One region of the Legionella spiritensis genome, then DNA from elsewhere that is predicted to be linked to it. Evidence: riboswitches for the same ligand, from Rfam matches in the RefSeq annotation. Region 1 holds a riboswitch; the other holds the start of a gene.

Region 1 (7,628 bases):
CACCTGGTTAAACTACTATTTTATGCTGAATGGATAGATAAGAATACTGTAAGCCTGAAATTTCACAGTAATGCTTTTGAATCCGATGATGAGAATAATGATTATTTCTCTATAACCGAAGTCCAGAGTAGCTTTGGCATGACTCTTGATGGGAATGTTTTAATACTGTTTAATCCTTTTGATGAGGAATATGCTTGCGATTTTCATAAGGCTTCTGATTAGCTTAAAAAGTGCTGCTTTGGCTTAAAAGGGGGCTGTGCCCCCCAAAAATGGTCGTTCTGAGTCAAACTGCTTTTCATGAGGCAATGTGGGTGAGTCATTAAAACTTGTAAATTGATAGTTCAGAATGCGTTTCAAATCCTAGAGCATTATCTAATGCAGATGCCATCGGGGTGGCTTGTAAAGTTGCATGCTTATATCCTCTGCTTTTTGCCTCATTCAGTCGAGCATAATGTAGTGCTGTAGCAATACCCTGTCTTCTAAACTCAGGAAGAACAGCAAGGTTGTAAAGTCCAGCAATTTCATCGTGTAAAAACAAGCTTGCTGCGGCAACGACAAGACCATTTTTTTTAGCAGTAAAATGAGTAAACTGACGGTGTGCCTGCTCTAAACATCGTTGATAACGTAATGCCATACGGTCGTCCATTTCAAAAGCTACCTTTACAGGAGCTATCCAATGACTTAAATCGTTACCATTGTCTACCACACTGATCTTGATGTCTGGAACAGAATCTTGCTTAAATTCCTTATTCAATTGAATGGACATCATAGGAACATGTTGCATGATAGGCTCTAATTCCTGAAGGTCTTGCAGAGGTATATTTTTATTGCGTTTGGAGTCGTACCAAAAACTATAGGATGAATGGCTGTAAACAGACGGCAATTTATGGGCATCTTTTGTTAAAAAAATGGGATTAAAGAGGGGATTGTTCATCCCGGTACAAATACGCACAGAGTCACTTGTTTCAATGACAGCAGACTCATCAATAGAGGCTAAAGCAATCCAATAGCTTTTTAAATTATTAAAGCAAATATCGTTAAAATTGACTAACATTATCTTTCCTCATAGCAATACAAAAAACAAGGATTATGATGCTAAAGATCAGCAGGCATAACCGTATTGACTACGGGTTCTCTGAGTAGGTCACGTTTAGAGCTAACGCCATACTTTGCTTTAATATGGTCAAAATGGTCTTCGATTGTTCGATGAGAAAGGTTCATCCTCTGGGCGGTTTGTTTTGCCGTCAGTCCTTGTTGATACCATCGTAAACATTGATATTCCCGAGCGGTTAACAGCGGTATATTTTTTATTGCACTTAAAAAACCGATTTCTGGCTTGGTATTTTCTCCAGCCAACAATATATTATGCGTTGAATTGAACCCCGCTGGATTTATTTCATTGAGATTGACAGTATGATTAAGACAATGGCTATAAATTGGTTGCAAGTGCGTTTGGATATGATGGGTGTAATCCTGGCGAAGTGATCTTAACTGAGCTAAATAAATGTCCAGCACCTTAAGATGGCTTTTGGGTGCACCAAAAAAATAATATTCGCAACCGCGGGCATTGGGCTCAATGAGCGCTAAACTATGATCAATATCAAATACCTCAATCGCATCTGCTATCAATGTTTGTTGAAATAAGTCGTTTTGGTGGTTCTGAGGAAAACAGAGGCTCGACGTGTTGTAATGACGGGGTCGAACCAGGCTCGGATCAAATTGAAAAAATTGATGTTCAGCGCTATGTAGCAGCCAATTTGGGTTATTCCCCAACGTAAACCAATCGCCTTTGTTGGATACAAATTGATAACAAAAATAATGAATCCCAAAATATTGCAATAAAGGGTTAGTCAGTTTTTTAAGCAATCTATCGTACTTGATGCTTGTTTGTTCTATCATCCCACAAATGGTAGTCAATTTTATTCCATTCATTTAAATTCGACGTTATACACGGCCATGAAGCTAAGTCTGATTATCAAAATAATCAGACTTAGTGGGACAATCCACAAACGCAGCCTTGCCTATCCAACTCTTATTGCTTCCAAAACTGTCTTTTTCAAGACATCGCCATGAACGTTGCCCAGATGCTTGAATTAATATTTTTATTTAAATAATTGTAAAACGTTTTCGGGTGGACGTCCTATGACGGCTTTGTTTTTAAATGTCACAATGGGGCGTTGCATTAATACAGGCTGTTTAACCATAGCTTGTAAAATCTGTATTTCATTATCCATGGATAATCCCTGTTCTTTAAAAACCGGTTCGGCGGTGCGTACGAAATCCTCAAGATCAAAATAAGAACGCAAGCGCTTTAGCTCGTTTATATCAAGTGGTGTTTTGAGATAATCGATAATAACGGGTTCAATACCTTCGTTTTGTAGTATCGCCAACGCCTGGCGTGATTTGGAGCATCGTGGGTTGTGGTAAATAATAACGGTTTGCATGTTATTTTTTATTATATCCGGTAGAAAGACAAACTATACCATTTTATCTGTCTTGTATCAGCAGTTCCGATCCAGATGAAAAAAGATGGAACCTATAACTTTTTGGGATTATTTTTTACTTCCGGCTCTTCTTCCGTGACATTCAGATCCAAAGCGTCTACAGATTGGAATAAACGAAATCTGGATCCTTTCGGGTTATACGTCGTAGTCAGCGATTTACTCACAATGGATGTTTGACAGCGAAGTCCGCCATTCATTGCGGCGGCTACGTCTGAAACACCTCCTGCTCCCATAAATCCTGTAACCATACCATCAAAATACCCATCATCATCGTAGTAAGCTGGCATATCGACATCGTGAACGCCATCAATACCCAATTTAATTAATGAAACGTCATATTGCTCTTTAAACGATGGCAAGTCGCATTTTGACGTAAGAAAATGCCGCCCTCTTGCCCCCAAATCCAGAGAAATGCCATTCATCATTAAAGCGATGGCACCTTCAAAGTCTTCATCAGCTTTGCAAAAAGGCACCCATTTTTTTTGATTCACATCGGAGGTGTCTTCTAAATAAAACAGGCAGCCGAAAACCTTGTCTACCTCAAAGTCGTGTTCTTGCAAAATGCTGCAGGTTGCGTCAATGACATTTTTTTCAAATAATTTCTCAAGGTAAGCAAACGTTATTTTGATTTTATCAATACTCTCCTCAGGCAAGCCAAAATTTATTCCTTTTTGATGAAAGGAATGAATGACAAACTGCCCTCTTCCAAGATAAGCCATTTGTAAATCCAAATGGTAAGACCATTGCGGAATAATGAGTAATCGATCATGTGGACAGGCCAGCTCCTCGGTAATGACATCAATCGCTTTATCACGTTCGAGATTATTGTAAGCCATGGTTTCTGAAACAACATTTTCACCAAGCAAATAATAACGCATTCCTTTTTTATTAATGGCGCAAAAGAAATTACCTCCTTCAAGAGCTGTTTTATGTACTATGTCAGTATGATCGAGGAGTGGTTGTGATTTTGTTATCCATTTGTTTGGCGAAGAGATGGTCACTTTAGCCTGGTGATGTTCCGATATATTTAACGCGCCATAATAAAGACTGGTATTTTGTTGAGCGCGCCCAACAAATTCCTGTGTTAAATACGTATCAATTCTGTTTTTATCTTTAATCGGTACTACAACATCCTTGCCTGTCGATACGACATAATCCTTGGTCCAGCAACTGCTACTGAATTCATGCTGTTGCACTGTAAAACCAAGTTCCTCACCCAGTTGTGCTAACGATTCGTAATAAGGGGAGTTTTCGTGAATCAGTACAACGGAATTATCCGTAGCCACGTCCTCGGCAAAAAATATATTATGAAACAAGGCTATTATTTCCGATTCCGGTTTGCCGGCTATCGCATAAAGTTGCCGGGCATGATGATAGGCCACTTTAAACTTTTTGTCCTCTAAGCTGGATACGGCGTTCACCAGTATATCTATTGCCAAATCCTTTGAGGGCGTATCAAGAGATTGATAGATGCTTTTTAATTCTTTTTTAATAAAACGTATTGTCGATTGTTCGGTAGACACGTTGGTCACCTTATTCGGGTACTGTTGTAACAGTATAAGGGTTGTATATTAACAAAATGTTAAATAATTAAGTTTTCTGGGTGTTTTATGTTCCAGCCACAAGAAACCAGAATGTCACATAATGTAAAAATAAACTCAAAGCCATCCCCCTGCCCTGTATTGACAAAGCAAAAATTAAGGCCTAGCATGATTTCGTCTGTAAGATGGCGCGGGGTGTCGGATATCCGGCTGAGAGTTACCCGTTGAACTTGATCTGATTCATATCAGCGTAAGGACGCCTTCAAAAAAACGATGTTCGTATTGTTTTATACGGCATTGTTCCCTTTTGCCATCTCCGATATTTTCATACACGATATAAGGAGTTATGGCCATGCCCTCATTGAAATCAAGAATTACATTGTTACTCAACTGGTACGCAAACCCTTACCATGCCCCGATTCTTGTTGCCCAGCAATCCGGATTTTACCTGGAAGAAGGGATCAAACTGGCAATTCTGGATCCCGCTGATCCTGGTGATGTCACGGAACTGGTTGGTTTGGGTACGGTGGATTTCGGAGTCAAGGCCATGATTCATACCATTGCCGCCAGGGCGAAAGGTTATCCGGTTACCTCCATCGGAACCTTGCTTGATGAGCCGCCGACCGGTTTGATTGCGTTAAAATCAAGTGGTATTCGTTCCTTTCAGGATATTGTCGGCAAACGTGTCGGATACATCGGGGAGTTTGGAAAAAAAATCATTGATGATCTGGCAACACAGGCCGATATTGATCCGGCCAGTTACCAAACGGTGCGTATCGGCATGAATGTGACCGATGCAATTTGCCGGGATGTTATCGATACCGGTATTGGTTTTATTAATTTTCAACAGGTTGAACTGGAACATCTGCGAGGTGAAACAACGTTTTTGCGTATTGATCAATTGGCCGGCCTGGGTTGCTGCTGTTTTTGTTCCGTACAATTCATTGTCCCCGAACGTACACTTGAACATCCCGAACTGGTTCAGGGATTTTTGAGAGCAACCCAGCGAGGTGCGGCTTTTACTACCGAACGGCCGGAGGATGCGTACGAATTACTATGCCAGGCGAAACCACAATTGCGCACGCCCATGTACCAAAAGATTTTTACGCGTACCCTGCCCTTTTTCTCCCGCAATTTGCTGAACGTGGAACGTGACTGGGAAAAAGTGGGACGTTACACCAGGCATTTACATGTTATTGATGAAACGTTTGATGTATCCCAATGCTATTCCAATCGCTTTATTCCGGCCACACCCTATTCTGATATTGCCCCGGTTGCCTGCTGTCTGGAAAACTGATCATGCGTGCCGGGATTGCAGGATCAGGAATCATGGGAAGTTTGCTGGCGCTCGCGTTGCACAACGAGGGCTGGCAAATTAGTCTTTTTGAGCAATCAGAAGGTAATGATAATTGCAGTTTGGCAGCGGGCGGATTGCTGACGCCGGTTTCCGAACTGGATAAATCGGATCTTGTGATTTTTCATCTTGGACAACGATCGGTTACAAGCTGCTGGCCAGATATTCTCTCACAATTACCGGACACCGTTTATTATCGCCAATCGGGCAGTATTATCCTGAATCATCCGAGTGATCAGGCGGAATGGAATCATTTTTATCAACGCGTCTCGGAAAAACTGGATCACACGAAGGAGATTCGCTTTTATCGGCTTTCCAACGACAGTCTCATCCGCCTGGAACCTGATCTGGCAAAATTTGAAACCGCTTACTACTGTCCCGATGAGGCACATATTGATTGTCAGGCCTTGATACCCGAACTTCATAAATACCTTGCACGGATTGGGGTAACCTTTTTTTTAAACACGCCGGTTTTATCTCTTGAATCGGGACGAATCAGGACAAAAGACCGGCGGCATGATTTTGATATGGTGTTTGACTGCCGTGGTCTGGGCGCTCGCGACGTTTTCCCGGACTTGCGTGCCTTACGGGGAGAAATAATTCGGTTGTATGCTCCTGAAGTTACGTTGCATCGTCCTGTCCGCTTTTTACACCCTCGCTACAGTTTGTATATTGTTCCTCGACCTGGGCATAGTTATCTCATCGGGGCAAGTGAAATTGAAGCCGATGATCACAGTGGTATTTCCGTTCGTACGACCCTGGAGTTATTAACGGCCGCCTATTACCTGCATCCTGGTTTTGCCGAAGCACGAATTTTAAAGACAGTGACCCATTGCCGCCCTACCCTGGCCAATCATTTACCGCGTATCAAACGTAGTGACGGCTTGATAGCGGTCAATGGTTTGTATCGTCACGGCTATTTGATTGCCCCGGCGTTAGCCGAAGAAGTGTTGCGCGGCTTGTCCGCCAATGTATCCCTCCATTATCCGGAAATCTGGGAGAACGATTATGATCACCATATATCTCAATGACAAGGCGCAGCGGATTGAACCATCCCAGTCACTGCATAATCTGCTGATGCAAAACAGCTATACCGATTCGTATTTCGCTGTGGCGATAAACAACAAGCTGGTTGCTCGCGCAAATTATAAAGACACAATGCTTAACGATTGTGATCGTGTCGATATTATTGTGCCCATGCAAGGAGGATAATGATGTGGAATATAGCCGGAAAAACGTTACAAAGCCGACTGTTATTGGGAACAGCCGCTTACCCTTCCCTTGATGTCATGGAGCAATCTATTCGCGCATCCGGCGCGGAAATAATAACTTTGTCCATAAAAAGACAAGCGCCTGCCGGGGTTGGCGGTGAAGCATTCTGGCAGGTCATAAAAAACATCGGATGTCATCTTTTACCCAATACGGCAGGCTGTCGTGACGCGAAATCAGCCGTAGCCATGGCGGAGCTGACCAGGGAATTATTTAATACCTCGTGGATAAAACTGGAAGTTATCGGCGATGATTATAATCTGCAACCGGAACCGGTTGAATTAATTAAAGCCGCAAAAATTCTTGTCAGTCAGGGGTTTGAGGTTTTCCCCTACTGCACCGAAGATTTGGTTATGTGTCGAAAGCTGGTTGATGCCGGCTGCCGTATTTTAATGCCATGGGCATCCCCTATCGGTTCCGGCAAGGGCGTTGTTAATCCTTACGCTCTGGAAACCCTGCGTTGCCGGTTGCCGGATATCACCCTCATTGTTGACGCGGGTATCGGCAAACCATCACATGCCGTACAGGTTATGGAGATGGGTTTTGACGCGGTTCTTTTAAACACCGCGGTGGCTTTCGCACACCAACCGGTCCTGATGGCTTCGGCGTTTCGTCATGCAATCCGCGCGGGGCGGGATGCCTTTCTGGCGGGCATCATGCCACAGCGCAACGCGGCGCATCCGAGTACCCCCTTAATTGACACGCCTTTCTGGCAGCAGGATGTGCTGGTATGAACAAACCCGTTGTATGGAGTATCGCCGGCGTCGATCCGTCCGGACTGGCTGGTATGCAAGCCGATATGGACACGCTGCAACAATTTAACGTGACGGCCTGCTCTGTGATTACTGCCGTTACGGCGCAAAATGAACATCAGGTTACAGCCATAGAATGTATATCACCTGAACATGTAGCCTCTCAATGTGATGCCTTGCTACCATCGTTTACCCCGAGCGCTATTAA
Region 2 (7,628 bases), 480 kb from region 1:
TTATTCGGGGTATTTGTCTAACAAAATTTATTCCATCACCCTGAGTGGCAAAAGCAATCAGATTTTTCAAAACCGCAAGGAAGTATTCATCAGTAACCGGGTACCACGTACCAGATACGGTATTAACAAAATCGATTTCCGAGGCACAGGAAAGGGTGGCGGCCGGGTTATTATCGATGTTTCCGGCAGCAGCATACCAATTGATGTGACTCAGACCGGCAAGGAAGTTGTCGTCAATTTCACCAGTACCGGTGTGCCGCTAAGGCTGGCGAAACGGTATGATGTCAGCGACTTTCAAAGTCCTGCGGAATTGATCACCTTGCAGCAGGCGGGTAAAAACGCCCGCCTGACCATTGTTAACCGGGGCGACTACGGCCATTTTGCCTACCAGGTTAATAAACAGTTTATTGTGGATGTTTTTCCGTTGACGGCCGAGGAAATCAAGCGGGCGAAGCTCAAAAAGCAGATTTTTGTCGGCAAACGTATTTCCCTGAATTTCCAGAATATCAAGATACGTTCCGTGTTACAGTTGCTGGCGGAATTCACGGGCATTAATATGGTGGTCAGCGATCAGGTGCAGGGAGATATCACTTTGCGATTGAACGATATTCCCTGGGATCAGGCTCTGGATATTATTTTGAAAACCAATTCTCTGGACAAGCGCAAAACAGGCAATATTATGTTGATTGCTCCGGCCAAGGAATTGCTCAATCAGGAAAAGGCGGAATTAAAAGCGCAACAGGAAGTAACCAGTCTGGCGCCATTGCGTTCCGATCTTTTGCAGATTAATTACGCGAAAGCGGCGGATATTGCGACTTTGCTTAAAGATAAAAATAATTCGCTTCTGTCCAAACGCGGTAATTTAAGTGTTGATACCCGCACCAATACTATCTGGATACAGGATACGGGTTTGCAGATTGAGGAAATCAGAGAATTAGTCAAGAAACTGGATATACCGGTCAAACAGGTTCAGATTGAAGCACGTATCGTCAATGTGACGAAAGATTTTACCCGGGATTTGGGTATACGCTTCGGGGTCTCCAAACCCACTCATTTAAGTGGTACCTTAAGTGGTGCAAACCAGTTGGCGCAAAATGTTTTGCCGGCGGATGTGACGCCATTTACCGATCGGTTGAACCTGGATTTGGCGGCGGTTCCCGAGGGACTGGCTCCTGCTTCCATCGGTCTCGCGGTTGCCAGGCTGGGCGACGGTATTTTACTGGATTTGGAATTGTCCGCACTGGAAAGCGAGGGCAAGGGAGAGGTTATTTCCAGTCCAAGGTTGATTACAACCAACCAGCAGGCAGCCGTGATTGAGTCCGGGGAAGAGATTCCCTATCAGGAAGCCACATCCAGTGGTGCTACGGCAGTGGCTTTTAAAAAGGCGGTATTAAGTTTGAAAGTGACGCCCCAGATTACTCCGGACGACAAAATCCTGATGGACTTGCAAATCAATCAGGATACCCCGTCAGCCCAGACTTTTCAGGGCGTTCCCTCGATTTTAACCAAGGAAATCCAGACCAATGTCCTGGTTAATAATGGCCAGACGATTGTTTTGGGCGGTATTTACAAGCAAACGAAAAACAATGAAATTAACCGTGTTCCTTTTCTTGGCGAACTTCCGGTTGTTGGGGTACTATTCCGCAATCAATCCGAAACAATTAATAATGAGGAGTTGCTCATTTTCATTACTCCTAGGATAATAACCAACACCTTGTCTATAACTACTATTGAAGGACGGGGAAAAGCTGTTGCTAAAGGAGTTGAATTGGATAAGTTCGGAAAGCCTGTAAGGCCCTATAAATAAATAGGAACCCTGATGCACTATGTTAAATCAAGCGTGAAATAAGGAGAATGTGTTTCATGTTTCAGCTTAAGAGGTATGTAATTAAAAATGAGCATAGTTAAAGTACGCAACATATTTTTAATCGGGCCAATGGGTGCGGGTAAAAGTACCATAGGCCGTACTTTGGCAAAGGAGCTCAAACTTGAGTTCTTTGATTCCGATGAAGTGATTGAAGAGCGTGCGGGTGCCGATATTTCCTGGATTTATGATATGGAAGGAGAAGAAGGCCTTCGCAAGCGTGAGCAGAAAGTGATCGATGAACTGACTCAGAAGTCGAACATTGTCCTTGCGACAGGCGGCGGTGTTGTGATGATTCCTGAAAATCGCAACGCACTGGCCGGTCGTGGTACGGTGATTTATCTCAAAACCTCGCTGCAACAACAATTTGAACGAACGAAACGGGATACGAAACGCCCTTTATTACAGACCGATGATCTGGAAGGGCGTTTGGAAATGTTGCGGGATGAGCGGGAACCTTTTTATGAAGAATTGGCCGATGTAAGCTTTGAAACGGATAAATTGACAGTCAAAGCGGTTGCTAACAATATTATTAAATATATATATGGCGAAATTTGATTTGTCGCAGGAGGTGCTGGTTCAATTGCCGGAGAAATCCTATCCTGTTTTGATAGGTTACGGCCTGTTATCCAAAACTGATTTTTTGCGCCGCCACGTGACTTCAAAGCAGGTCATGATAGTCAGTAATGACACGGTTGCGCCATTGTATTTATCCGCTGTGCAAAAGGTTTTTGCCGATTGTCAGTGCGACTGCGTTATTCTTGAGGATGGGGAGGCGTATAAAAATCAGCAAAGCCTTTATAAAATTTATGATGGCTTATTAAGCAATCATCATCACCGGGATACAACACTAATCGCTCTGGGTGGCGGAGTGGTTGGTGATATTACCGGATTTGTCGCCTCAACATACCAGCGTGGAGCCAGATACATTCAATTGCCAACCACGTTGCTGGCTCAGGTGGATGCTTCCATTGGTGGGAAAACCGCTATCAATCACGTTCTTGGCAAGAATATGATTGGCAGTTTTTATCAACCGGACGCGGTCATTATTGATTTGGATACACTCCATACGCTGCCGTTACGAGAGTTTCGTGCCGGGTTGGCTGAAGTCATCAAATATGGTTTGCTGGAGGGCGGCGAATTTTTCGAGCGGTTACAGGATGCTTTGCATGCGGGACTAGGGCATAATCAGTATTCGGATCTGGCCGCCATTATTGGCGAATGCTGCCGCGCCAAGGCAAGGATTGTCCAGGCCGATGAACGTGAAGCGGGGATGAGGGCGTTACTGAATCTGGGGCATACATTTGCCCATGCTCTTGAGACGCACAGCCTTTATCAACGGTGGCTGCATGGTGAGGCTGTGGCGATAGGGTTGTATTGCGCCGCGTTATTATCGCATGAATCAGGGGTGATGGATTGGTCCGATGTCGTCCTGATTGATAAGATGCTGAAGATGGCCGGGCTGCCTGCACGAATTCCGCAGGATATCAATCCGGATGATTTACGTGCAAAAATGGCCCAGGATAAAAAAATAAAGAATAACAGGTTGCGCTTTATACTCATGCGGGGTGTTGGTCATTGTTATATAGATGACGAGATAACCGACACGGTTCTGCAAACGGTATTACAACGTGCGGTTGAAGGAGAATAACTCATGGCAAACAGAGGCGCTGCATCCATTACCAGAGATATTCCAAAGTTGGAAACTTTGTTTAAACCCGGCTCATGGATGTCTAAAATTGATTTTATCAATCATTTGGTGTTATTTAACAACATCATGATGGCGATTCTCGCGGAGCAGGGTGGAGGAAAAACTTCCTTTGTCAAATTACTGCGCACCCATCTGAACGCTGAAATCAAATCACATGCCGTGACGGCCCTCGCTCCTTTCCGGAAAGAGGAATTATTTGCCCATATCGCAGATGCCTTTCATCTGCGTATCGATAAGGCGCCTTGTCTGGATTCGTTGATTGAGCAGGTTACCGAACGAAAAACACATGTCCTGGTGATTATAGATGATGCGCAACACATTCCGGGCTCTTTTTTAAAAGAAGTGCTGGAGGTTATCAAAAATCAGGGTAATTCCGGTTTTTTTCATCTTTGTCTGGTTGCCGATTATTCTCTGGTCGCTGATCTGAATGAATTGAACAGGGATCAATTTAAAAATTTGATTCATACCATTGAGCCTGGCGCCCTGAGTGAGAGTGAAGTCAAAACATATCTGTTAAATCGCCTTCCCTCAACAGGTCGACTTGAAAAGTCATTGACGCCCAAGCGTTTAAAGCAATTTTATGAACTGACAGGCGGTGATATCGCCCGAATCAATCATGCCATGGCAAGCTTTTTTGGCAGTGGGGCGAACGACAAGGATAAGAAAAACAAATCATTCATCCGACGTTTTTCCATAGCGGCCAGTGTGGCTTTGACAGGATTAACGGCAGGTTATTTCTGGCAGAATCAGGAGCAGTTCAGAGATATGCTGTTTCCCTCTTTTCAGGAAGTCAGTCCTAGTCCTGCTGCGACAAATAACTTGAATAATAAAATTACGGTGAAGAAAGATAAAATACTGGTCAGTCGTATTCCGACGCTATATCAGGCAGCGGTCAGACAAGCCGTCCAACCTCCTCCCTTAAAAAAAATGTTTGATATTCAGCCCGACGAGGATGATCAGGATCTGGTGATTATGGACAAGGTTCTGGTTATTCCTAAAGAAATCGCAAAACGCACTGCGGAACCGGAACCGGTTTTACATTCTTCCCTGATTGCCCTGGATTGGCAGGAAATGCGGGAAAGTGCCCCGTCTGTATTACCGCGACTTGTTACCACAGCGTCCAAACCACACTCACGCTATACGATCCAGTTGCTGGCAAGCCAAAGCTATACCGATATCGAGCGTTTTATCAATAAGCATCCGCGTATGAAAGAACAAGTGGTATTGAAAAAATCAAAACGAGGCGGTCTGGAATGGTTTGTGCTGACAACCGGTGAATACAGTCAGTTTGAACAGGCGAAAGCGGCCATAAAACAATTGCCGCCGGAAGCCATGCGTTATAAACCCTGGATTCGACCGGTCTCGGGTTTAAGAGAAGTAAGTTAAAGGTTCTGTGGGAGTAAGCGATAATATTTGCTTTTGTCGCTTAACCCATATCCGGTATCCCGCGGCGGCCATTGCTAAATAAGCACACATTAACACCACATGAAACGGCAGTTCCTTGACAAGATAGAGATAGGCGTAAATCGCGTCTGTTATCAACCATAGTATCCAGGTAGCCGTGATTTTGTAACACATAAGCCATTGTGCAACCAGACTTAAGGATGTGGTTAACGCGTCAAGGCTTGCTATGTTTGAGGATGTGTATCGTTGTAACACCCACATTATGGCCGTAAAAAGAATTAGTACAGCAAACCCAAGTATGATCCATTGCATCCCTGTCAGATTGGATATTTCGCCAGGCTGGTTTTTATGGGGTTTCCGCCATGTTAGCCACCCATAACCGGTGCTGATAAAATAAAAGGATTCAAGGGTCATGTCGGCATAAATACCTTTCTGCCAATACAACCATGCGTTGAGTATGGTTGCGAGCATACTCACCAACCAGGCTTTTCGATTAATCCGAATAAATAGCCATGTAGCTAACAAAGAGGCCAGAGTGCCTGAAATATCTAATAACATAATAACAATCCCTACGCCGGCATGATCCGTACAGGTTCAACGGGTATGATCTCAGCCGTCACGATGATGTGAAGACACCCCTATGTTTCATTCATGCACAATTATACCTGAGAAAATCCAAAATACGAGGGTTCAGGCGGCGCACCATTTTTGCTTACGGAACCTGATAGTTTCCTGTAGCCCCTCATGAAGGAGAAGCCGAAATGCGGGATAACGTTTACTTGGGCGCTCACCTTTTCCTCTACTGCAATATTGGAGTATGAAACCCGCAATACGGCCGAAGGCCTCCTTGCAGGCTACGGTTCTTTTACAAGAAAATGTGTACAGATTTGCCTGTCGCAAGGTATTGATGATATGGGAAATTACCTTGTTTTCTGCTAGTCTAACACTATAGCTGTTTACATTGATGTCAAGGAGAGAGTTATGTACAAAAGGGTTTTATTTGCCACCGATTTTGATGAGGTGGGCGTGAGGGCGGCTGAGAAAGCCAAGAAAATTGCCGATGAGAACGGTGCGGATTTGCTGCTTGTTCATGTGGTGGAACCAATCCCGGCCTATGCCTATCCTGGATTTGCAGGATTTGCCGAAGTGGAAGTCTCCATACGGGAGCAAGCAGAGAAGGAACTGGCTGCCCTTGCTAAAAAATTGGGCGTTGATGATGCGCATTGCATGATTGAGTTTGGCTCCACGAAGAATGAAATTCTACGGGTTGCCCAGGAGAAAAAAATTGATTTGATAGTGACAGGCAGCCATGGCAAACACGGTTTGGCCTTGTTGCTGGGTTCTACGGCCAATGCCATTTTACATGGCGCCGAATGCGACGTCCTTATTGTCAGGCCTCATGTCGACTCCGACAAGGATTAATCGTAAAGCACCGGTTATTAAAAACCGGTGCTTTTTTCTTTGCCATGACTATCCGTGTCTGGAATTGATGGACTCTATTTGTAACTTTTTTTCCACTTTCAATGCTTGAGCGTTCTTGGCCTGCTCAACCAGACGAGCGGTATAAACCAGATCGCGTTCGATCGTTGTTTTCCTGTATTTGGTAGTGAGTGGTACCTGGTAGCTTGTTTTGGAGAAAACGCTGGAACTAAACAGATCCTTTGAGGTACATAGGGCGTATTTTGAACCTAAATCCCGGTGAGGTTGACCATTTTGAACTAACATGAACGACTTGCCAAAGCAGGATGTTGGTTTTATATCATAGATTACGATTCTGTCGGATCCCGAAAGACCTCTTGTGAAACCTCCCAAAGGCGGGTTTGGCGGTACATAAGTCTGCCTGTCCTGACAGAGTCGCTGCAATAGCCACATGACTTCACCTTGCGCTTTACCGACTTTTTCGCGCCAGTACTCGTCTGCGGCATTTCTCTGCTCCTCGTTTTGCGCGTCATCATACAAACGAAGACAGGTTCGATAGGCGTTAAGCAGTCGAAATTCGTTTTGGCTGTCATGATAGGAGATATTGTTTCGTGTGTAATGAACGCCTTTTCGGATCAACTGATATCCCATGGTTTTTTTTATCAACGCATGTTCTTCGTCACTGGAACGTCGTCCGCTATTATTTTCCATGGCAGCCATGGATTTTGAGAAGGCTTCCAATGCTTTTTTGTCGTCCTGTGTTTCAGGTTGAGGTGTGATTTTTTGTAAGGTTTCTGTTTGGCGATTCGCGTAATAGAAATGCGCCTGTCCTTGGTTATCGTGGTAATAAATAATCCCGTCAGGATTTTCCAGTAATGGCAGGGTCGCATTCTGCAGGATTGATGAGTCGCCACTTTGTTGGGCTACGGTAATCGTATACGTTGTTCTAAACTCAGTCAGCGCTTTAAAACCGTTGAGTATCACCTGTTCAGGATCCTCAACCATCTTGATTAAATCACAACCGCCGCAATCCATTTCAGAATCCTGTTCATGACACTTGTCAATCATGTCCTCGGGTATTAACGGCACTATTTTATCCTGCATATCGTCGTCGCAAAGAAAAGTCATAAGCTGGTAGGCTGAAACGTTATGATAAACCACCTGATTTAAAGGATCAGTTATTTCTCCTTTTGCGAATAAGATGTTAGGGGAGTATTTTTTTACCAGGTT

What was found. Region 1 has a riboswitch for thiamine pyrophosphate ahead of CKW05_RS07740 (ABC transporter substrate-binding protein). Riboswitches for the same ligand answer to the same signal wherever they lie in the genome.
Region 2: it holds a riboswitch for thiamine pyrophosphate, as region 1 does, so the genes downstream of both, pnuC (nicotinamide riboside transporter PnuC) here and CKW05_RS07740 (ABC transporter substrate-binding protein) in region 1, are expected to answer to the same signal.

The regions. Positions count from the first base shown of each region.
Region 1 is NZ_LT906457.1:1,704,975-1,712,602, reverse strand. It holds gene CKW05_RS07765 (GTP-binding protein) at 1-11, shown strand, start outside; gene CKW05_RS07760 (GNAT family N-acetyltransferase) at 320-1,054, opposite strand; gene CKW05_RS07755 (helix-turn-helix transcriptional regulator) at 1,096-1,917, opposite strand; gene arsC (arsenate reductase (glutaredoxin)) at 2,103-2,444, opposite strand; gene CKW05_RS07745 (hypothetical protein) at 2,537-4,027, opposite strand; TPP riboswitch at 4,227-4,319, shown strand; gene CKW05_RS07740 (ABC transporter substrate-binding protein) at 4,398-5,342, shown strand; gene CKW05_RS07735 (FAD-dependent oxidoreductase) at 5,345-6,430, shown strand; gene thiS (sulfur carrier protein ThiS) at 6,408-6,611, shown strand; gene CKW05_RS07725 (thiazole synthase) at 6,614-7,402, shown strand; gene thiE (thiamine phosphate synthase) at 7,399-7,628, shown strand, end outside.
Region 2 is NZ_LT906457.1:2,184,622-2,192,249, reverse strand. It holds gene pilQ (type IV pilus secretin PilQ) at 1-1,807, shown strand, start outside; gene aroK (shikimate kinase AroK) at 1,895-2,422, shown strand; gene aroB (3-dehydroquinate synthase) at 2,409-3,515, shown strand; gene CKW05_RS09820 (AAA family ATPase) at 3,519-4,961, shown strand; gene pnuC (nicotinamide riboside transporter PnuC) at 4,944-5,537, opposite strand; TPP riboswitch at 5,529-5,629, opposite strand; gene CKW05_RS09805 (universal stress protein) at 5,961-6,401, shown strand; gene CKW05_RS09800 (hypothetical protein) at 6,450-7,628, opposite strand, start outside.